Regions from separate parts of the Shewanella carassii genome, predicted to be linked through region 1. Evidence: riboswitches for the same ligand, from Rfam matches in the RefSeq annotation. Region 1 holds a riboswitch; each other region holds the start of a gene.
The links. A riboswitch is a leader RNA that binds a small molecule or an ion and turns the genes downstream of it on or off. The one in region 1 is predicted to bind lysine.
Positions count from the first base shown of each region.

Region 2: another riboswitch for lysine. It lies ahead of lysC (lysine-sensitive aspartokinase 3); the one in region 1 lies ahead of K5621_RS17290 (Na+/H+ antiporter NhaC family protein).
Region 3: another riboswitch for lysine. It lies ahead of K5621_RS06760 (Na+/H+ antiporter NhaC family protein); the one in region 1 lies ahead of K5621_RS17290 (Na+/H+ antiporter NhaC family protein).

Region 1 is NZ_AP024618.1:3,849,472-3,856,729, forward strand. It holds gene K5621_RS17275 (GNAT family N-acetyltransferase) at 1-276, shown strand, start outside; partial or broken gene K5621_RS17280 (DUF3302 domain-containing protein) at 399-633, shown strand; gene K5621_RS17285 (HlyD family secretion protein) at 945-2,075, shown strand; gene K5621_RS17290 (Na+/H+ antiporter NhaC family protein) at 2,159-3,739, opposite strand; lysine riboswitch at 3,828-3,999, opposite strand; gene K5621_RS17295 (oxidative stress defense protein) at 4,206-4,913, opposite strand; gene rimO (30S ribosomal protein S12 methylthiotransferase RimO) at 5,148-6,572, shown strand; gene K5621_RS17305 (ribosome alternative rescue factor ArfA) at 6,610-6,834, opposite strand; gene K5621_RS17310 (substrate-binding periplasmic protein) at 7,153-7,258, shown strand, end outside.
Region 2 is NZ_AP024618.1:833,248-840,505, forward strand. It holds gene arcA (two-component system response regulator ArcA) at 1-338, opposite strand, end outside; gene K5621_RS03890 (DUF3293 domain-containing protein) at 897-1,328, shown strand; lysine riboswitch at 1,414-1,591, shown strand; gene lysC (lysine-sensitive aspartokinase 3) at 1,728-3,095, shown strand; gene K5621_RS03900 (succinylglutamate desuccinylase/aspartoacylase family protein) at 3,085-4,191, shown strand; gene asnC (transcriptional regulator AsnC) at 4,245-4,706, opposite strand; gene rluA (bifunctional tRNA pseudouridine(32) synthase/23S rRNA pseudouridine(746) synthase RluA) at 4,815-5,492, opposite strand; gene K5621_RS03915 (winged helix-turn-helix domain-containing protein) at 5,701-7,258, shown strand, end outside.
Region 3 is NZ_AP024618.1:1,469,410-1,476,667, forward strand. It holds gene K5621_RS06750 (electron transfer flavoprotein subunit beta/FixA family protein) at 1-606, shown strand, start outside; gene K5621_RS06755 (electron transfer flavoprotein subunit alpha/FixB family protein) at 607-1,530, shown strand; lysine riboswitch at 1,621-1,819, shown strand; gene K5621_RS06760 (Na+/H+ antiporter NhaC family protein) at 1,901-3,472, shown strand; gene K5621_RS06765 (GGDEF domain-containing protein) at 3,550-4,713, shown strand; gene K5621_RS06770 (M3 family metallopeptidase) at 4,831-6,969, opposite strand; gene K5621_RS06775 (thymidine kinase) at 7,243-7,258, shown strand, end outside.

The DNA.
Region 1 (7,258 bases):
CTCTACTCGGTGGAACATTCTGTGTATGTGCACCCGGAGCATAGAGGCAAAGGGGTGGCGCGCTTTCTGATGCAGCATTTGATAACCCAGGCCCGGGAGCGCGGCATGCGCACCATGGTGGGCGCCATAGATGCCGGAAACCAGGCCAGTATTGCCCTGCACCTGAAGTTGGGGTTCAAGCACTCAGGCACCCTGCCCCAGGTGGGCTATAAGTTCGGCCGTTGGCTGGATTTGGCATTTTATCAGCTTATGCTGCCGGGACCTGCCGAGCCCTAACCCTTTCGGGCGCGAGTCGGTTTTAGTCTTATGCCCCTGAAAAAATTCATCATTCCCGGGCAATCCGCCAGCGGCCATCTACACTTATTCAAGCGTATTTACCAATAAGGGAATCCGATTAGATGACACTGGATTATATCGCGCTGGGGCTGCTGATCTTTGTCGCCCTGGTGATCTTCTACGGGGTGATAGTGATCCACGACATCCCCTACGAACTGGCCAAGAAACGCAACCACCCCCATCAGGACGCTATTCACTACGCAGGCTGGGTGAGCCTGTTTACCCTGCATGTGCTGTGGCCGTTTCTGTGGATCTGGGCCACGCTCTGGCGCGAGGACAGGGGCTGGGGCTTTGACAAAATTCAACAGGAGCAGCAATCACTGCACCATGAAACCGTACTTCTGGCGCAGCAGTTGGAGCTATTGAGTGAAAAAGTCGCCGCCCTGGAAGCCCAAAAGCATGCCGCCACAGAGGCCCTTGCCGCGCCGAGTGCCCAAGTCCAAAGCCAAAGCCAAGCCCCAACCCAAGTCCAAACATCTTCAGAAGAGCCCCAAGCCGCCCCCAAACCCACCAGCGGCGTGGACTTGGATACGGCAGCAGACTCGACCGACATTCCAGGTACAGATAATCAGACCCAAAGCAATAACAAGAATGGGGAGAACAGATAAATGGATCTCTTGCTTATCCTCACTTACACCGCCATCTGTGTCGCCATCTTCAAGATTTTCCGCATTCCACTCAACAAGTGGAGCGTGCCCACCGCCGTGCTCGGCGGAGTAGTGCTGATAGGCACCTTGATTTTGTTGATGAACTACAACCATCCCCATACCGCCATGGGCAGCCAGATGTATGTCACCACCCCGCTGATCCCCTCGGTGCGCGGCAAGGTCATAGAAGTGCCCGTCACCCCCAATAAACTGCTGAAAGAGGGCGAGTTACTGTTCCGGGTCGATCCGACTCCTTATCAGACAGAAGTCACCCGGCTGGAGGCCAGCCTGGAGCAGGCTAAACAGGCGGTATTGGGGCTGGACGCCGCCTATAAGGCCGCCGAGGCCAGTCGCATCAAGGCCGAGGCCGAACGGGACAGAACCCAACTGGAATATGAGCGCTACCGCAGCGGTTTTGAAAAAGGCGCCTTCACCCGTGCCGATGTCGACAACCGTCGTCAGTACTATCTCGGCGCCCAGGCCTCAGTAGAGGCGGCCGAGGCCGAAGCCCGGCGCGCCAAGCTGGCACTGGAAGCCGAGTATCAGGGGCAAAACACCCAGGTGGCCGAAATTGCCGCCATGTTGGAAAAAGCCAGATTCAATCTGGAGGAAACCAGCATGCGCGCCCCCTCAGACGGTTATGTGACCCAGTTGACCCTGAGACCGGGAATGATGGTGGTGCCCATGCCCCTCAGGCCTGTGATGACCTTTGTCCATCAGGAGGAGCGCTTCTTTGTCGGCGCCTTTAGGCAAAACTCGCTGCTGCGGCTGAAACCCGGTTTCAAGGCCGAGCTGATCTTCCGCGCCCTGCCGGGCAAGGTGTTTCAAGCCGAAGTGGTCGAAGTGCTGCCGGCCATAGGTGAATCTCAGGTGCAGGCGCAGGGGCAGCTCTATGGCTCGTCACAAATTCGCCTCAACGGCCGACCTCTGGTGAAACTCAAGCCGCTGGATGATCTGAGTCAGTATCATTTGCCACTGGGTACCAATGTGGAGATCGCCATCTATTCCGATAGCTTTGAGCATGTATCAATCATGCGTAAGGTATTGATAAGGATGAAAAGCTGGCAGAACTATCTCTATCTGGATCACTGAGACTCCTTATCTTCGCGAGCCTTTGGCAAGAGTAAAAAGCCCCCGGAAAAACTCCCGGGGCTTTTTGGTATCCCATCTCAGCCTCAGCCGATGGCGGCCTCGGGAGCCGCCTGGAAGCGCCTGGCGTGATAGAGGCAGAAGAGTGCAAACCAGGCGGCACTCACCAGGAAACCGGCCAGGGTGGAATGCAGCAGCCCCATGGCCAGATAACCCAGTGCTGCCCCGAAGGCGACGGTCAGGGCATAAGGCAACTGGGTCAACACATGATCTATATGGTGACAGCCGGCGCCGGTGGCCGACAGAATACTGGTACTGGAGATGGGCGAACTGTGGTCGCCAAACACAGCACCGGCCAGCACAGCCGACAGCATGGGCAGCAGGAGTTGGATATCGCTGGCGGCGGCCATATCTCCGGCGAGTGGCAACATGATACCGAAAGTGCCCCAACTGGTGCCTGTGGCAAAGGCCATGGCGCAGGAGAGCACAAACACCACCACAGGCAGCAGCCCTGTGGGCAGGTTGCCGTTAGCCAGGCTGGCGAGATATTTGCCGGTTTCCATGTCACGCACCACGGCGCCTATGGTCCAGGCAAACAGCAGTATGTTGATCGCCGGCAACATGGCCATGACGCCTCTGGGGGCGGCGCGCAGCCAAGTGGCGATCCCAAGGCCGAGACGCAGAGCCAACAGGCCGGACACCGCCAGGCTGCAAAGGGCGCCATAAACCAAAGATGAGCCCACATTGGTATGTTCAAAGGCTCCCAGCACGCTGAAGGCCTGACCATTGGCGGCCAATACCTGGGCCCCGGAGTCCAGCATGAAATAGATACTCGCCGCCGTCAGTGTCACTATCGGCAACACCATATCCAGCATGCCGCCGCGGCTGTCGGCCGGGGCTTCCATATCCAGCCCGATTGGCCGGCCCTTGGATTCATCCCAGAGCTTGCCTTCGAGCGCCCGCTGCTCATGCTGTCGCATCGGCCCAATATCCAGTTGGAAGGCGATGACCACCACCACCATGATCAGGGTAAATACCGCATAGAGATTCATGGGGATCATCTGCACAAAGGCGGCGATCGGGCTCTGCTCTGTCACCCCATGGGCCACGAGTATGCCGCCCACCAGGGCGATGATATAGGCCCCCCAGGAGGAGATGGGCATCAATACGCATACGGGCGCCGCAGTCGAGTCCAGCAGATAGGCCAACTTGGCGCGGGAGATCTGGAATCTGTCGGTCACAGGGCGGCAAATGGGCCCCACCGACAGGCTGTGGAAGAAGTCGTCAATAAAAAAGGCAAACACCATCAAGCCGGTGAGCGACTTGGCGCCCTTGCGGCTCTGGCAGCGCCTGGCGGCCCATTCGGCGAAGGCCCGGGTCGCACCCGAGGCGGTCATCAAGCTGATAAGCCCACCCAGCAGCAGCATAAACAGCAGCATATTCAGGTTATCGCTGTTGGGAGCACCATCGACCCAGAAGATTTTCAGCACACTGTCAACCAGGTAGCGCAGCGATTGCAGCGGTGAAAACTGCTGCAACATCAGGCTGCCGACGACTATGCCTACCCCAAGGGAGAGCAGTACTCTACGGGTGATGATCGCCAGCGCAACCGCCAGCAGAGGAGGAACTATGGACCAGGGAGAGTCCGCAAAATGCATGATATTCATGATCTCTTTACACCTAAAACAACTAAGGTGGAGATCTACCGATAGGATCGAAGAAACTCAGACCAAGGAGGGCAGAAACTTCTCAGCTCCTTCAGGTAGCGCTCCATAGTGGATGACTATGGCAGTCCTGCACCTATTAGATACAGAACCAGCAGTCAGGTTTGATGACCTGGCTACTTCGGCGCCGACTCCTTTCCCCGGGCCTCAAAGGCATCACCCTCTTCCCGGTTACTCTTAGGCAGCGCGCCTCTACTCAAAGGTATTCGACTGGCATTCTAACTATCACGGCCCCAATAGCAAGCTGGATTGTGCCTCTGGCGGTAAATATCCCGCTAGGCGGGCATTAAGCCTAGGGGAAGTGACTCATGTCACGGCCTAGCAATACCGGCACCGCTTGTTCACGAGCCACGGTTAAAAACTGCTTCGCTGCATCAGCGAGCCGGCGGCTCTCACCCGAATGCTTACTTCAGTCACGCAGCTTGTAGCTGACCTCTACCCTGTCGGAGAAGGTTACCTGGCCATACTCATAGCTCTGGTTGATAGCGCCTTCAGCCATCATGGCGGCCTTGTACATCACTGGGCGCACCGGGCCTTGGTCGAAATAACGAATCGACCAGACGCCATCGAGTTTCTCGCCAAATCCGGCCGCCAGCTCACTGGCCTTTTGCTTGGCATCTTCAATGGCCGCCTGCCGCGCCTGCTTGCGCATCTCGGCTTCTTTACTGGACTTGAGGTTGATCTGGTTCACCTTGTTGATCCCGCCTATTAACGCCGAGTCCAGTATGGGATTGAGCTGATCCAACTGTTTCACCAACACGGTCACACTACGACTGGCGCGATACCCCTTGAGCTCGGGCGCCTTGTCCTTGAGGTAAACATACTCAGGTTGCAGATTCAGATTGGCGGCGGCAATCGACTCCTTAGCGACCCCGGCCTTGAGCAGGCGCTCGATAAAAGCGGCCACAGCCTTGTCGGATGCGGCCTTGGCCGCCTTGGCATCAGATTCGCTTAATGACACTTCAACATGGATTTCGGCCATATCGGGCTCAACCTGTATCTGGCTGACGCCTGTGGTTTCCAGTAGAGGTCTATCCTGAGCCAGTACTGAGTGGCTCATCAGAGTAGCGGGTAACAATGCGCCTATCAGCGCCAGATTCAGCAGAGATTTTTTCATCTTGGTTCTCCAAAAAGTTCGCTTCGTTGACCATAGAAACGCAGCCAGCTGCCAAAAGGGTTAAAAAAATCAAAAAATTTTTCAACGACGTTTTGAAGCGGCAACCGAGATGGCAACATAGAACATAAATCAACCAGTCCAACTGTACCTTTTTATTGGCTGAGGTATAATCGCCGCCAATTTTACCGGCACCCAAGCGTGCTCCATCAGCTTTAGCATTGCGGAAAACAGCTCTTGAAGAAATCAGTCGACATTTTTGATCCCAAGCAGACCACGACTCTGGACACTCCGGCCAAGACTCTGGCACAGGGAAACAGCCCTGCCGAGGCCCAAACCAGCGGCAATCGCATCGGCTTTGTCAGCCTGGGCTGCCCCAAGAACCTGGTGGATTCCGAGCGGATCCTCACCCAACTGCGCATCGACGGCTATGAGGTTACCAACAGCTATGACAATGCCGACCTGGTAATAGTCAACACCTGTGGCTTTATCGATGCCGCGGTGGAAGAGTCGCTGGATGCCGTGCGTGAAGCGCTGGAAGAAAACGGCAAGGTGATAGTCACCGGCTGCCTGGGCGCCAAGGAAAACCAGATCCGCGAAGTGCATCCGGATGTACTGGAGATCACCGGCCCCCACAGCTATGAGGCCGTGCTGAACCATGTGCACAAGTATGTGCCCAAGCCGGAGCACAACCCCTTCACCTCGCTGATCCCACAAGCCGGCGTTAAGCTGACCCCCAAGCATTATGCCTACCTGAAGATTTCCGAAGGCTGCGACAACCGCTGTACCTTCTGCATCATTCCGGCGCTGAGGGGCGATCTGGACAGCCGCAGTGTCGGCAGCGTGCTGGATGAAGCCAAACGCCTGGTGGAAAGCGGCGTTCAGGAAATTCTGGTCGTCAGCCAGGACACCTCGGCCTACGGCAAAGACAAGGGCGGCCGCACCGACTTCTGGAACGGCATGCCGGTGAAGCAAGATATCACCACCCTGGCCCGCCATCTGGGCAAGATGGGTGTGTGGGTACGCCTGCACTATGTCTACCCTTACCCTTGGGTCGATGAGCTGATCCCGCTGATGGCCGAAGGACTGATCCTGCCCTATCTGGATCTGCCGCTGCAGCACGCCAGCCCTCGCGTGCTCAAGATGATGAAGCGTCCCGGCCGGGTCGACCGCCAGTTGGACGCCATCAAGAAATGGCGTGAGATCTGCCCGGATCTGGTGATCCGCTCAACCTTTATCGTTGGCTTCCCCGGTGAAACCGAAGAGGATTTCGAAATCCTGCTGGACTTCCTGCGTGAAGCAAGGCTGGACCGAGTGGGCTGCTTCAAGTACTCGGAAGTCGATGGCGCCGTGGCCAATACCTTGGCCGAGCTTATCAGTGAAGAGGTCAAGCAGGACCGCTATGAGCGTTTCATGCAGGTGCAGGCCGAGATCAGTGCCGAGCGGCTGGCGCGCCTGGTAGGCCGTGAGCTGGATGTCCTTATCGATGATGTGGACGAGGAAGGCGCCATTGGCCGCTGCTATGCCGATGCGCCTGAAATCGACGGCATGGTATTCTTAAACGGTGAAGTGGAACTAAGCCCAGGGGACATGGTGCGCGCACTGATCACTCATTCTGATGAGCACGATCTGTGGGCCGAACTGGTGCAGATGCCGGAATAAACTCTCCCAACACCTTGGAGAAATCTTTCTTGAGGTGTCAGCAGGGTGAAAAGATTAGAGTCATTAAATCAAAAGGGGCAACACCCTGTTGCCCCTTTCCATTGCGTCCTTTACGACTGTATGATCCTTTGCCCTTCTTCGGCTTCTCGCTGCGACAGCGAAACAGTGAACTGGTCACCACCGCCTTGAGGGCGTTATCTTTGATCTGTCCACGACCGGATTCATGCTCCAGCAGTGCAGTCTGCTTAATATGTTTGACCATATCGGCTCCTTATTTCAATTGGATGAGACTTGCCCGACTATACCGGACAAAAATCGCGCAAATACTACTCCCTTTTATCCACAACACCAACTCCTTCTTCCCTGTCGCAGAAAATTTTGCTCGGCCAAAAACCTGGGCCGGACATTCGCGAGCGGCAGCATAGATCCTGTAACTGACTCTGTATACAAACAGGCCAAGCCGGTCAATAATCATGCGAAATACTATAGCCCAAAGTACAATGTCGAACGGCATATTAATCATGTTATTAAAAGCACTCGAGACTCAGTCTGTTTCAGTCAATCCGGGAGGTTTTGTTCTGTGACAATCAAGTTCTGTTGTCTGGCACTGCTGGCTATCGTTTGTTCATCACAAGCGCTTGCCGCCAAAACCTGTGAGCTAACCATGGGCTATCGCACCAATGCCC
Region 2 (7,258 bases), 1.4 Mb from region 1:
CGAATAGTCAACTCGCGAGGGTTGAATGGCTTGGTGATGTAATCATCGGCACCGATTTCCAAACCAAGGATCTTGTCCACTTCGTTGTCACGACCGGTAAGGAAGATCAAACCGATATTGTTGATTTCGCGCAACTCCCGCGCCAATAGCAAACCATTCTTACCCGGTAGGTTGATATCCATAACCACCAGGTTCACCTTGTTTTCTTGCAAGGCTTTGTGCATCTCTGCGCCATCATTGGCTTCGGTCACCACATAACCTTCTGCCTCGAAAATACTTCTCAGCGTGTTACGGGTAACGGCTTCATCTTCAACGATCAGAATGTGCGGGTTTTGCATGTTATTTACCTAATTAAATCAGTTTATCTAACCATGAGCGCGGGTGACGCTCCGTTCTAATACCTAAAACGCCAACATTCACAGGGTTCACGTAAGTGCTGTTCAAAACTGAAATGAAACGGCAACACACTTCATGATTAGCAAAGTATGCTCTCCAATTGGGAGAGGCGCGAACTGTACAATCTAGGATTCCCAGTCGTGGGATTTAGTTCCTGAAAGGCTTGGAAATTCTAAAAACGTTATCTTAAAACCAGATTACATTTGGTACAGAGTCGTTATCGATAGAGACTTATGCTGTCGCGTAATGGCGCTAGCCGGGTCACACGCTTAACTCTAAGCCTTCATCGATACATTACATTGTACTAGGATTGGGCATTTGTTAACAAATAAAATGTTAACAAATTAATGGTTAACTATGATCCGCATCACAAGTTTTTATGTTGAGTGTTGAAACTTAAGCATTTTACATTCTGCCTTACTGTGAGCTTGCTCACGAGACTAGGGGATTTTGTAACCCTTTGCTAGAATGAATTCGGTTAATTAGAGACAGATACTACAATGGATGCTGCATTTGAAAGTCTCTGGCAATGCTACCAGAGCGCATGCTTTTTATTGACTCAGTCGTTTTCTTCCACCATACCTTTCGCTATTGTCACCGCCCATAATCCCTTGGGGCAAAAACTGACTTCCAGTCAAAATCGTCTTCTCGATCGGCAATTACAAGGTGATATTGATAAGTTGGGCATACCTTACCGGGCGATCATAGGGGCGGCTGAGGATCTCAGTCATATGGAGAAAAGTTGGGCTCTGTTTCTGGATAAGACCGCAGCAATCGAGTTGGCGTTAAAGTACCATCAAAACGCTCTCTACTATGTGAATAATGGCATATTAACCTTAGTGCCCTGCCTTAGGGGAGAGTGTGAAGTTGAACTCGGGTTATTTAAAAACAGGGCTAGACTGGTTAATGAGTTACCCGAGCTCAGTGACTGATGAGTTGAGGAAATTTCATCGGGTGCAAATTAGCATTGACTTCATAAGGGCTTTATTGCTAATTTTTTAATCCCTTTTGAGAGAAAGGAACAGAAGAGGTGCGTTAACTAGGTAGTGAGTCAGAGGAAGCCAATTTCCAATGACGGCTCATGAGGGAGATTAACGCCGAGGTCGGGATGCGCATTGGTAACGCTCTCCGGTCGGTTGGTCAGGCTGAATCCTGGCGGCTGTCACCTGGTTTTTGGTGGAGAGCTTCTGGTGACGATCGCTTTTTCCCTACTTTGGGGTGCGTTATCTCAGCACCAGGCTCTTCGAACGTTATCTGTTCGGAGCTTAATTCATGAAATCTATTCTCGTTGTCAACCTTTCCCTGTCTCCTGCCTGCGGGGGAATGCGCTGATGTCCCTAGTTGTTGCCAAGTTTGGCGGTACCTCGGTCGCCGATTATCAGGCGATGAATTGCTGTGCCGATATTGTGCTGGGAAATTCGGCTACTCGTTTGGTTGTGGTGAGTGCCTCATCAGGTGTGACCAATCTGCTGGTGGAGTTGTCCCAGGCAGACATGGGGGACGAGCGTCGTCTCAGGCTATTGAAAGAGATAGCCAGCATTCAATACGCAATTCTGGATAAACTCGGCAGACCGGCCGATGTAGCCGCGGCGCTGGATGCTTTGCTCAGCCGCATGGCAACGCTCAGTGCCAAGCTGTTGCAGGCGCCGAGCAATGCTATGGTGGATGAGATCCTGTCCCTCGGTGAGCAATGCTCTTCAGCACTGTTTGCCGCGGTTTTGAGAGAACGCGGTGCCAAGGCCTGCGCCTTTGATGTGCGTCAGGTGATGCGTACCGATAGCCATTTCGGTAAGGCCGAACCACAAATTGCCGAGCTAAAGCGGCTGGCGACAGAGAAATTACAACCCTTGCTTGAGCAACAACTGCTGGTGACCCAGGGCTTTATCGGTGCCGATGCCGAGGGGCGAACCACTACCCTTGGGCGTGGCGGCAGTGATTATTCCGCGGCCCTATTGGCTGAGGCTTTGGAAGCCGATGCGGTGGAGATCTGGACCGATGTAGAAGGAATTTACACCACAGATCCCAGACTGGCTCCCAACGCTAGGCCCATTGCTGAAATCAGTTTTAATGAGGCGGCCGAGATGGCTACTTTTGGCGCCAAGGTGTTGCACCCTGCCACCATCTTGCCGGCGGTGCGTCAACAGATCCAAGTGTTTGTCGGTTCCAGTCGGGCGCCGGAAAAAGGCGGCACCTGGATCCGCCACCAAGTGGATGATGAGCCGGTATTCAGGGCCGTTGCCGTGAGACGAGATCAGACCCTGCTTAACTTGCACAGTCTGCAGATGCTGCATGCCCAGGGGTTCTTGGCCGAAACCTTCGCTATCTTGGCGCGGCATAAGATCAGTGTCGATCTCATTACCACCTCAGAGGTGAATGTATCGCTGACGCTGGACAAAACAGGCTCAGATTCGGCCGGTAAGGGGCTTCTGACCGAAGCTCTGTTGCAGGAGTTGTCGCAACACTGCCGGGTGCGGGTGGAAGACAAGCTGGCCCTGGTGGCCATTATAGGCAACAAGATAGCCACTACTGCCGGGATCTGTCGCCGGGTATTTGAAGTGCTCGAACCCCATAACGTCCGAATGATCTGTCAGGGCGCCAGTCCACACAATCTCTGTGTCTTGGTGTCTGAAGCCGAAGCCGGTGATGTGGTGGCCGCTTTGCATCGCAACTTATTTGAAGGTGCTCAGGATGCAGCTTGAACACCTGCAGGTTGGGGAGCTGGCCGCAGGTCAGCCTCTGACCATCCCCATATATCGCTTCAAAGGCTCCAGTCATTCGGCGCCCAGCGTCTATATTCAGGCCAATGTGCATGGCGCCGAGGTGCAGGGCAATGCGGTGATTTTGCAGTTGCTGCAGTACTTCAAGGCGCATCCGCCTCTGGGGGATATCACTCTGGTGCCTCTGGCCAACCCCTTGGGGATCAACCAGAAAAGTGGTGAGTTTACCTTGGGCCGCTTCGACCCCATCACAGGTATCAACTGGAACCGAGCCTATCTGGATCAGGCCGTCCACCTGGATGACTGGTATCCGCAGTATAGTGAGCTGCAGGAGCAGGTATTGTTTGATGCTTTTCGTCAGCTTCTTATTGGCAACTGTGAACAGGCATTGGCCAATCCTTGGGGAGTGACGACCGGCCAGAGATTGGCGCTCAATCTGCAGAAACTGGCGCACGGCGCTGACATAGTGCTGGATCTGCACACCGGCCCCAAGTCCTGTAAACACCTCTATTGCCCCGAATATGAGTTGTCCGCAGCCAGCTACTTTCATATTCCCTACACCTTGGTAATGCCCAAAGGTTTTGGTGGCGCCATGGATGAAGCGGCCTTCAATCCCTGGTGGCAACTTAGCGATTATGCCAAGAGCCGGGGGCGAGATCTGAGAGTCGCCGTGTCAGCCTTTACCTTGGAGCTTGGCAGCCAGGAGCGTATCGATCTTGCCGATGCCAGCCGGGATGCGGAAGGGATATTAAGTTATTTGAGCCATAGGGGAGCGATAACCCAGCGCATACAGCCCGAGGTGATGCCACGTTTTGCTTGTTTGCTGAAAGACTATCGAAAGTTTCACGCGCCTATGGCAGGGATGGTGGAGTATCTGGCCGAGCCGGGAGTACCTTTGGCTGCGGGCACACCTCTGGTCAATATGCTCAGGCTCGACCGAGTCGATGTCGGTACTGAAGTCACCAGGCTCTCACTCAATGAGGATGTGATCCCCGTGCTGCATTTTGCATCGGCGTCGGTGCACCAAGGGACTGAGCTCTACAAGGTGATGACCCACTACTTTTCTGTTTCTGATTAAAATCAGGCCCGGTGATAAGCCGGGCCATTTTTTTTAACTAATCGGATCAGATGTTAGGGTTTTACCGCCCTGACAATCGGGTTCTGCAGGCTGATCAGGGTTTCGGTGGACTGAATTTCATCTATCGACTGGATACGGTTAATCAATACGTGCTGCAGGGCATCGATGGACTGACACATCACTTTGACAAATACGCTGTAGTTGCCCGTGGTGTAGTAGGCTTCGACTACTTCTTCCAACTCATTGAGCTTGGAGATGGCGGCGGGATAATCACCGGCACTCTTGAGATTGATGCCGATAAAGCAACAGACATCATAGCCTAGAGCCTTGGGGTTAACTGTTATTTGGGCTCCGGTGATGATACCGGCCTGTTTCATCTTTTCGACCCTGACATGAATCGTACCTGCGCTGACGCTGAAGCGTTTGGCCAGCTCGGCAAAAGGGGTTCGAGCATCCTGCATCAGGGCTTCCAGGATCTGATTGTCCAGTTGATCTCTTTGAAATGATGTATCCACAGCATCACGCCTAAATTGCTTATAATCAGGCATGAATCTACGTGTTTTATTGTAAAATTGCCAGTCTTATGGCGACTTTTGGCTCAACATCTATGGTGACGTTAGCCGTTATTGCTCACCTTCGGGCGCGAGAAAAGGCACAGGTGCACTGAAGCTCATGGGTTCGTCCGAGTAGGGATGCTTGATGCTGAGGCTGGCGGCATGCAGCAGCAATCTGGGAGCCAATCTTTTTGCCCAGGAGTCGGCGTAGAAACCATCGCCCAGAATGGGGTGGCCCAGCGCCATCATATGCACCCTGAGTTGGTGTGAACGCCCTGTGATGGGGATCAGTTTGACCAGAGTTGAATAGCGTCCCTTGCTGATCACCTCATAGTGAGTCAGTGACGGCTTACCCACTTGATGGTCGACTTTCTGTCTGGGCCTGTTGGGCCAATCGCAAATGAGTGGCAGTTCTATACTGCCTTGGTTGGCCTTGATATGACCGGCGACTCTGGCGTAGTAACTCTTTTGGGTTTCCCTGTCTCGAAACTGGCGTTTCAGCTCACGCTCGGCACTGCGCCTCAGTGCCAATAAGAGTACGCCCGAGGTGGCCATGTCCAGGCGGTGAACCACTTGTGCTTGCGGATGTTCGGCCAACACTCTGGCATAGGCGCTGTCGTGATGGGCCGGATCCCGTCCGGGAACCGAGAGCAGTCCCGAAGGTTTATTGATGACTATGATGTCCTTGTCCTGGTAGAGAATATCCAGCCAAGGCTCGGTTGGTGGATTGTAGACAAAATCTGACATGTCATGGCCTCAATGAAAATGGACGGCAAAGATAACCGCGGCTGTCGGCAGATGCAAGCTCTTGGGCGTTGTTGCATCCAGGCGCGTAAGCCAACGCAGAGCATCATGGGGCTTGTCCATATCTTACCTGGGTTAATTTGAGTGCTTTACTTCTCTTTTACAACCGCGGCAATTAGTATCTTAGTGTTTGAATTGGAAATGGATTGGTATGGGAAGGCGCTCAGGTTACCTGTTGGAAGATTGGTTGGTTGACCCTCAGATGAGTACGTTGAGCCGCGAAGAGGCTCAAGTACGGCTCGAACTCAGGGTGATGCAGGTATTGCTGTGTCTTATCCATCATGCCAACACCTTGGTGACCCGAGAGATGTTGATCCAGGAGGTTTGGCACGGCGGTATTATCACGGATAACGCCATCAACCGCATTATCGGTTTGCTGCGCCAGCATCTGCAGGATAATCCCAGAGCGCCACGTTTTATCAAGACTGTGCCCAAACAGGGCTATGTACTAATAGCGAAAGTGCGTGAAACGACACTCGATGACGATTCGCCGGACGAACTTTTGCCAATAAAACCGATAGGTGCCGAGACTGAGCAAAAGATAGCTGCAGGCGGCAGCAAGTGGGGCTATTGGGGCGGCGCCTTCGGAGTGCTGGCAGCGGGTATCGCCAGTTGGCTCTATCTGGCACCGGCCCGGGAAAACCCCCAGCTTGAGTTGACCGATGTGGCCATCCGGCGTCTGACTCCACTGACTTCACTCAATGGTCAGGAGGTGGACCCCAGTCTGTCCCCCGATGGCAGTATGCTGGCGTTTTCCTATCGGGAACTGAACGCCGATAAATGGCATATTGAGCTGATGTCACTCGGCGACAGGGTCATCAAAACCATTCCTGTTGTGGGTGATTACAGTCTGCGCTACCCGGCCTGGCGCCACGATGGCAAGGCCTTGGCTTATTTGGCGTTCAGTGAAACTCAGGGCTGCCGTATCATGTTGACAGAGCTGACTGACGAAGGGATGCGCAGCCGCATAGTCAGCCAGTGTCATCAGACGACACAGTCTACCAGCATCGCCTGGAGCCCATCGAACCGCTCGCTGTTTTATGTCGATGCCGATGGGGTCGAAGGCTTCAAACGCATTTTTCTGCTCAGCCTCAGCGATGGCCGGCGTCAGCAGTTGAGTCAACCTCATGTGGTGGGGCGCGGCGACTATGCGCTGGCTTTGTCTCCCGACGGTCACAGTCTGGCGGTGCTGCGCAGTATCAACTGGTTTGATACTCAGATCTTACTCTTTGATATTGAATCCGGTGATTGGCAAAACCTGCAGCGGGTGGGGTATCCACTGCGTAGTATCGCCTGGGATAAAGGCGGCAACGCCTTGGTATACAGAGGTGAGGAGGGGCAACTTCACCGTTTGCAACTCAAACCCCGCAAGTTAACCCGGCTGACGAGTGTGTTGCAGGAAATCAATTCTCCCTCGGCCAATAGTGGTGGACGCATGGCGGCAGTTGTCGGCGAACTGTTTGAAGAGGAGATCTGGTTCTGGTCCTCGCCCTTCGATGAGGCTTCCAAGCCGCAGCGCTTTGTGGCGTCCAGTCGCCGTGATACCGCCGGTACCTTGCGCCACGATGGCAAGGAGTTGATCTTTGTTTCCAATCGCAGCGGCTTGCCACAACTATGGCGTCGGGATGAACAGGGCACCGAGAAACAGCTGAGTCGCCTGAGCACTTTTTCCCATATAGATGAACTCAGTTATTCAGCCGACGACAAGC
Region 3 (7,258 bases), 2.1 Mb from region 1:
CTGAAAGAAGCGGGCAGTGCTACTGAAGTCGTCGTTGTCAGCATAGGTCCCAAGGCGGCACAGGAGCAACTGCGTACCGCATTGGCTCTGGGCGCCGACCGTGCCATTCACATCGAAACCGATGAAGAGCTGGTGCCCCTTTCTATTGCCAAACTGCTCAAGGCGGTGCAGGACAAAGAACAGGCGCAACTTATTCTGCTCGGTAAGCAGTCTATCGACGGCGATAACAATCAAACCGGACAGATGCTGGCGGCGCTTGCCGGTATGCCCCAGGCAACCTTTGCATCTGAAGTGAAGTTGGAAGGCGATAGTCTGCTGGTCACCCGGGAAGTGGATGGCGGCTTGCAGACTCTGTCTATGCCTCTGCCTGCCGTGGTCACCGCGGATCTGCGTCTCAACGAGCCCCGCTATGCTTCTCTACCCAATATCATGAAGGCCAAGCGTAAGCCGTTGGAGACCCTGAGTGTTGAAGATTTGGAGGTGACTCTCAAGCAGCACGTACAGGTGCTTGAGGTGGCAACGCCGGCCAGCCGTCAGGCAGGTGTGATGGTGGCTTCCGTTGAGGAGCTGGTGGACAAGTTGAAAAACGAAGCGAAGGTGATCTAAATGGCCGTATTAGTAATTGCAGAACACGATAATGCCAGCCTGAAACAGGATACGGCCAAAGTTGTCGCCGCGGCTAAGGCCATAGGCGGTGATATTCACCTGCTGGTTGCCGGTCAAGATTGTAAGGCCGCCGCCGATGCCGCCGCCAAGCTTGAAGGCGTCAGTAAGGTACTGCTGGCCGATAACCCTGCCTATGGTGCTCATTTGGCCGACAATATTGGTGAGCTTATCTTGTCGCTGAGCGGCGACTACAGCCATATCCTGGCTGCAGCCTCAAGCCTGGGTAAGGACATTCTGCCTAGAGTGGCGGCTTTGCTGGATGTGGCTCAACTTTCTGAGATCACCAAGGTGATTGATGCCGACACCTATGTTCGTCCCATCTATGCCGGTAATGCCATGGCGACCATTAAGAGTCTGGATGACAAGAAAGTGGCCACTGTGCGCGCCAGCGCCTTCGACGCCGTTGCCGAGACGGGGACTGCCGACATTCACCAGCTCGACAGCGTATATGAAGCCAAGAGCAGCTTTGTGTCCCAGAGCCTAACCGAGTCGGTTCGTCCGGAGCTTGGCAGCGCCAGAGTGATTGTTTCCGGTGGTCGCGGTATGGGCAGTGGCGAAAACTTTGCCATGCTGGAGACGTTGGCCGATAAGCTGGGCGCCGCCGTAGGTGCATCACGGGCCGCCGTAGATGCCGGCTTTGTTCCCAACGACCTGCAGGTCGGTCAGACGGGTAAAATTGTGGCGCCCGAGCTTTATATCGCTGTGGGTATCTCCGGGGCGATTCAACATCTGGCCGGGATGAAGGACTCAAAAGTCATAGTGGCCATCAACAAAGATCCTGAAGCGCCTATCTTCCAAGTGGCCGATTATGGTTTGGAAGCGGACCTGTTTGATGTGGTGCCCAAGTTGAACGAGTTGATTTAATCTGTGATCTAGGTCACGATAGGCGGCTTTGGGGTAGCATCCTCAAAGCCGCCTATGTTTTTATGTGCGTCACGCCTGACATCAGGCGTCCTGAGAAGTAGAGGCGCACTAAATATCAGTAGCGGTAAGCAGGGTGATTCCGTTTATGTATCGCGAAAGGATTTGGTGCCGAAGTGGTTGCGACTCATCAAGGTCCACCGCTGGGGCTGTTACCAAATAGGGGCAGCACTGCCATAGTATATTCTGTCGGGATGACAGATTGACGTTACTATGGAGCGCTACTGAAAGGACAGGTGCTACTCGGTATGTTATTGCCTTTTCCCACCAGTTCAGTTGCCCTCCATTCGTATTTAACGAAGAACAAGACTCAATGACAGTACTAAGTTATGCCGACTCGGCACTCTCTTTGTTGCCGCCGGTTGTGGCAATTTTATTGGCGATCTTCACCCGGCGGGTGTTGTTATCGCTGGGGTTAGGAATACTGATCGGAGCCTTGTTGCTCAATCAATGGTCGGTGTTGGATACCGGGGTTTATCTGGGGCAAAGGGTGCTTTCCCTGGTTTGGGATGATGGCGCTTTTAATGCCTGGAACCTGTATATTCTGGGGTTCCTGGTGCTGCTGGGGATGATCACGGCACTGATCACCGTCAGTGGCTCGGCCAGAGCCTTTGCCAACTGGGCCAGACAGCATATCCGCAATCGTCGTGATGCCAAGCTGCTAACCATGTTTCTCGGTTGTGTGGTGTTTATCGATGACTACTTCAACAGCCTGGTGGTGGGCAGTATCGCTAGACCGCTGACCGACAGATATTATATCTCCCGCTCCAAACTGGCGTATCTTTTGGATTCTACCGCGGCGCCCGTGTGCGTTATCTCGCCGGTGTCCAGCTGGGGCGCCTATATTATTGCCCTTATCGGCGGTATTCTCACGGCTCATGGTTTTACTGAAATAGGGCATCTGAGTGCTTTCGTGCAGATGATCCCGATGAACTTCTATGCCTTATTTGCTCTGGCGCTCTTGCTGTGTGTGGCCTATATGGAGCTGGATATTGGCGCCATGCGCAAACACGAGCTCAACGCCCGTAAAGGCAATCTCTATGATGAGTCCAAGGGACTGCCGCCCGGCGCCAATGCCGATCTGCCCGAGGCGGAAACCGGTCAGGTGCACGGCTTGTTCCTGCCCATAGGTGTCTTGGTGGTGGCGACCTTCTACTTTATGGTTTCCAGCGGCGCCGATGCCCTGGCGGCAGAAAGCCTGCCTTTCAGCATTATAGGCGCCTTTGAGAAAACCGATGTGGGCTCGTCCCTGTTTTTTGGCGCTTCCATCGGACTGGTGGTAACGCTGCTGCTGGCCTTTATCCAGAAGATTGAAGCCAAGATGATCCTCAAGGCGCTCACCTCGGGTGCCCGCTCTATGTTGCCGGCCATCTATATTCTGATGTTTGCCTGGACCATAGCCGGGATCATTGGCTCACTGGAAACCGGCAAGTTTATGGCCAGTCTCGCCAGTGGCAATATTCCCTTTGCCTTGCTGCCGGCCGTGTTATTTATTTTGGCAGGGCTTACCGCCTTTTCTACCGGCACCAGCTGGGGCACTTTCGGGATCATGTTGCCGATTGCTGCCGATATGGCCATGGGCAGCCACAGCAGTATGATGTTGCCTATGCTGGCCGCCGTGCTTTCCGGTGCTGTGTTTGGCGATCACTGCTCGCCGATATCGGACACCACGATTCTGTCATCCACAGGTGCCAGTTGCCATCATATCGACCATGTGCTGACTCAGTTGCCCTATGCGGTCTTGGTAGCAGTTATTTCCCTCGGCGGCTATATAGTACTCGGCTTTACCGAGTCGGTATGGCTCGGGCTTGCCTGTAGCTGCATACTGTTCCTGTTGGCTCTGGTGTGGCTCAAGTGGCAGCAGCCCAAGAATAGTGCGGCCTAATCCGCCAACTGAAAAACGCTGCCGAGGCAGCGTTTTTTATTGCCTATAATTCAGTAAATCGCTTGAGTTGGAGGTGTATGTCAGCCTTGGATATCCCCGTGAAATATCAGTTGGAGGCCAGGCAGGCATTCCTCCATGATTTAAGCTGGCGTATGGCTGCCGGCGCCTTTGTCTATCTGTTTTGTTGGCTGTTGCTCTTGATGCCCTTTAATGCGTTGTTGCCGCAACCCATAGTCTGGGGTGAGATGGTTAAAGGTGCACTCTTATTGCTATCGGCGGCGGTGATCCGAGCCTTGGGAGTTTGGCTCTATGTGCGCCGCGCTTCATCCAGCGTGAATTGCGATGAGACGAGTGGAGCCAGCTATCCCTTTGAAAGCCGCGATTGGGGACTGAGTCTTGGCTTGGTGCTCAATGCCCTCAGTTGGTCGGTGCTTATGGCGCTTATCCTCAATGGGGAGCAATTTACCGCACTTAGAGAGCCTAGCTTGATGATCTGTGGCGTACTCTACGCCTTTATCAGTATTTCTCTCTCCATTGATCTACGTCAGCTCAGGCTATTCCTGCTCTGTTTTCCCCTGCCTTTAGGGCTCGCCATGACGTTGCAGGGCCAGGCGCATGATATTCTGGCCGGTGGCTTGTTGATGGTATCTGTGTATCCAACCTTTCGTTTTTGTCGACTGCATCATAGGGAGTATTGGCGGCAACTGACAGCTAGGTTGCAACTCAAAGATTACTCCGAGCAGCTTGAGCATCTCAGTCGAACGGATTCTCTTACCGGACTCTACAATCAGCGCAGCTTCATTGAACAGCTGGATAGACTCGACAGTCGGCAACCTCGGGCCTTGTTATTGTTGGATTTGGATCATTTTAAACAAATCAATGACAGCTTTGGCCACCGGGCCGGGGATCTGTGCCTAGCGGAAGTGGGGCGGATCATTCGCGCCGAGACTCAGGGAGGAATAGCCGCTCGCTATGGTGGTGAGGAGTTTGCGATTCTACTGACTTCAATGGATGCCGAGCAGGCTAAGGGGCTCGCCAAGCGCCTGCGGCGAAAAATAGAGGCCCTAGCCCTGGTCTATCAGGGGCAGGCATTCAAGGTGACCGTCAGCATAGGCTTGGCCTGCGCCCCAGCGGGGAGTGAGCCGGGAGCATTATTTCACGCTGCCGACACAGCGCTTTATGCTGCCAAGGATGCGGGTCGCAACTGTATTCGTGAGGCCGAAAGCAGTACAGTGACTTGAACATGGCGCAATAAAAAACACCTGAGCGAAAGACCCAGGTGTTTTTGATTTAAGCCTTGGGGCTGCAATTTTGCATCTCCAGGCTATTGGCTGTTAACGGTTTTTAGCGCTCACTTATCAGAGCAGACCGCGACGCTTGAGTAGGGCATCGGTTGTCGGCTCCTGGCCGCGGAAGTTCTTGTAGGCTTCCATAGGGGGCACGCTGTTACCCACTTCGCGGATAGTCTTGCGATACTTCATGCCGATATCCCGCTTGAGGCCGCCTTGGCTCTGCACATAGGCAAAGGCATCGGCCGCGAGGATTTCGCTCCACATATAGGCGTAGTAGCTGGCGCTGTAGCCACCCGGGAAGGCATGGGCAAAGTAGGTCGACTTGTAACGTGGTGGCACGGCTTCAATGTTCAGGCCGTGTTTTTCAAGCGCCTTGGCTTCAAATTCGGCCACATTCTGCAGCGGTGCATCCTTGTCCAGCGAATGCCATTCCATGTCTACCAGGGCGGCGGCCATATACTCCAGGGTGTCGAAGCCCTGGTTGAAGCTGCGGGACTTCAGCAACTTGTCCAGCATCGCCTTGGGTAAAGGTTCACCGGTTTGGTAATGCTTGGCGTAGTTGGCCAACACTTGTGGATGACCGGCCCAGTCCTCTTCGAAGGTGGATGGGAATTCGACAAAGTCACGGGATACTGCAGTACCGGACAGGCTAGGGTAAGTCACCTTGGAGAACATACCATGAGTGCCATGGCCCAGCTCGTGGAACATGGTGGTTACTTCATCATAGCTGACGAAGGTGGCTTCGCCTTCCGGCGCCTTCTTGATGTTCATTACATTGACCACCACAGGCTTTTCACCCTTGAGCAGGTTCTGGTTGACGAAAGAGCTCATCCAGGCACCGCCGCGCTTGCCTTCACGTGCGAAATAGTCGCCGTAGAAGATGGCCATGCTGCTGCCATCGGCATCAAACATTTCCCAGGCTTTGACATCTGGGTGATAAACCGGCAGATCCGGCCGAGGCTTGAAGGTCACCCCATAGAGTTGGTTGAGGGTAAAGAAGACACCGTCTTCCAACACTCGATTGAATTCAAAGTAAGGCTTGAGGCTGGCCTCATCCAGATCATACTTCTCCTGGCGCACCAGCTCGGCGTAGAAGGCCCAGTCCCAAGGCTTGAGCTGGAAATTGCCACCTGTCTTGTCGATCATAGCCTGGATATCGGCGGCTTCTTTCTGGGTGTTGGCGACAACGGCCGGCACCATGGAGCCGAACATCTCATAGACGGCCTCGGGCGTCTTGGCCATTTGTGGGCTCAGACGGTAACTGGCCCAGTTATCAAAGCCCAGCAGGGCGGCACGCTCGGCGCGCAGCTGCGCCAGACGAGCCACCAGAGAGGCGGTTTCATTTTCACCTTCAAGACCGCGGTAGGCCGAGGCTTCCCAGATCTGCTTTCTCAGCTCTCGGTTTTTCAGCTGCGTCAGCACAGGCTGGCGAGTGGTGTTGGTGATGCTGATAAGGTATTGGCCATCGAGACCGGCGGCCTTGGCATCGGCCGCGGCATTGCGAATGGCCGAGTCGGACAGACCCTCCAATTGAGCAACGTTAGCCACAGTTACGGCAATCTCTTTGTTCATCCGCATCAGTCGTTGCTGGAATTCGTTCACCAGCTTGGACTGCTCTTCGTTCAAGGCGCGGATCTGGGCTTTTTCGTTCTCGGTCAGCTTGGCGCCGGCGAGCACAAAGCGTTGGTGGTACACCTCAATAAGGCGCACTTCCTCGCTGCTCAGGCCCAGTTGCTGACGCTGAGAGTAGAGGCTGTCGATGCGGGCAAACAGCTCTGGGTTGAGATTGACGTTGTCTGAATGGGCCGCCATCTTGGGCGCCATTTCACCCTGAATTTTACGCAGTTCAGGGTTGGAGTTGGAGCTGGTCAGGTTATAGAAGACGCTTGAGGCGCGGTTTAGCAATTCACCGGACTTTTCCAACGCCACGATAGTGTTGGCAAAAGTGGGTTTCTCTGGGTTGTTGGCAATGGCCAACACTTCCTGGTAGTGCTCGGCAATACCGGCTTCCAGTGCAGGCTTAAAGTGCTCATCTTTGATCAGGCGAAAATCAGGAGCCTGATATTGCAAGGTGCTCTTGGCAAAGAGCGGGTTGTTTTGGGTGGCTTCAGCATTTGCCAGATTGGTGTCTTGAGGTGTGTGGGTGCTGCAGCCCGAAATAGCCAGAGTGGCGCCAACGGCCAGCGCCAGAAGAGATTTTCGCATTGATATGACTTCCATCTTTAGTTATGAGTTTTTTAGCGCAACTTAGCACTTGTTGCTTAAAAGTGGCTGAATTTGATGGTTATAGCCTACATAATCCTGATGTTTATATGCCAGAGGCTTATTGAGATAGAAGTGTAACAAATTGATTTTAATGAGCAGATTCAGTAAATACTGAATCATTGCCCAAGTTTGGCCGCATGGGGCATGCATTCTGTATTTATGTGGTAAAAAGTGTAAAATTGCGGCCGGAATTTTTCTCAGGGGAGAGCCGTTTTGGCGCAACTTTATT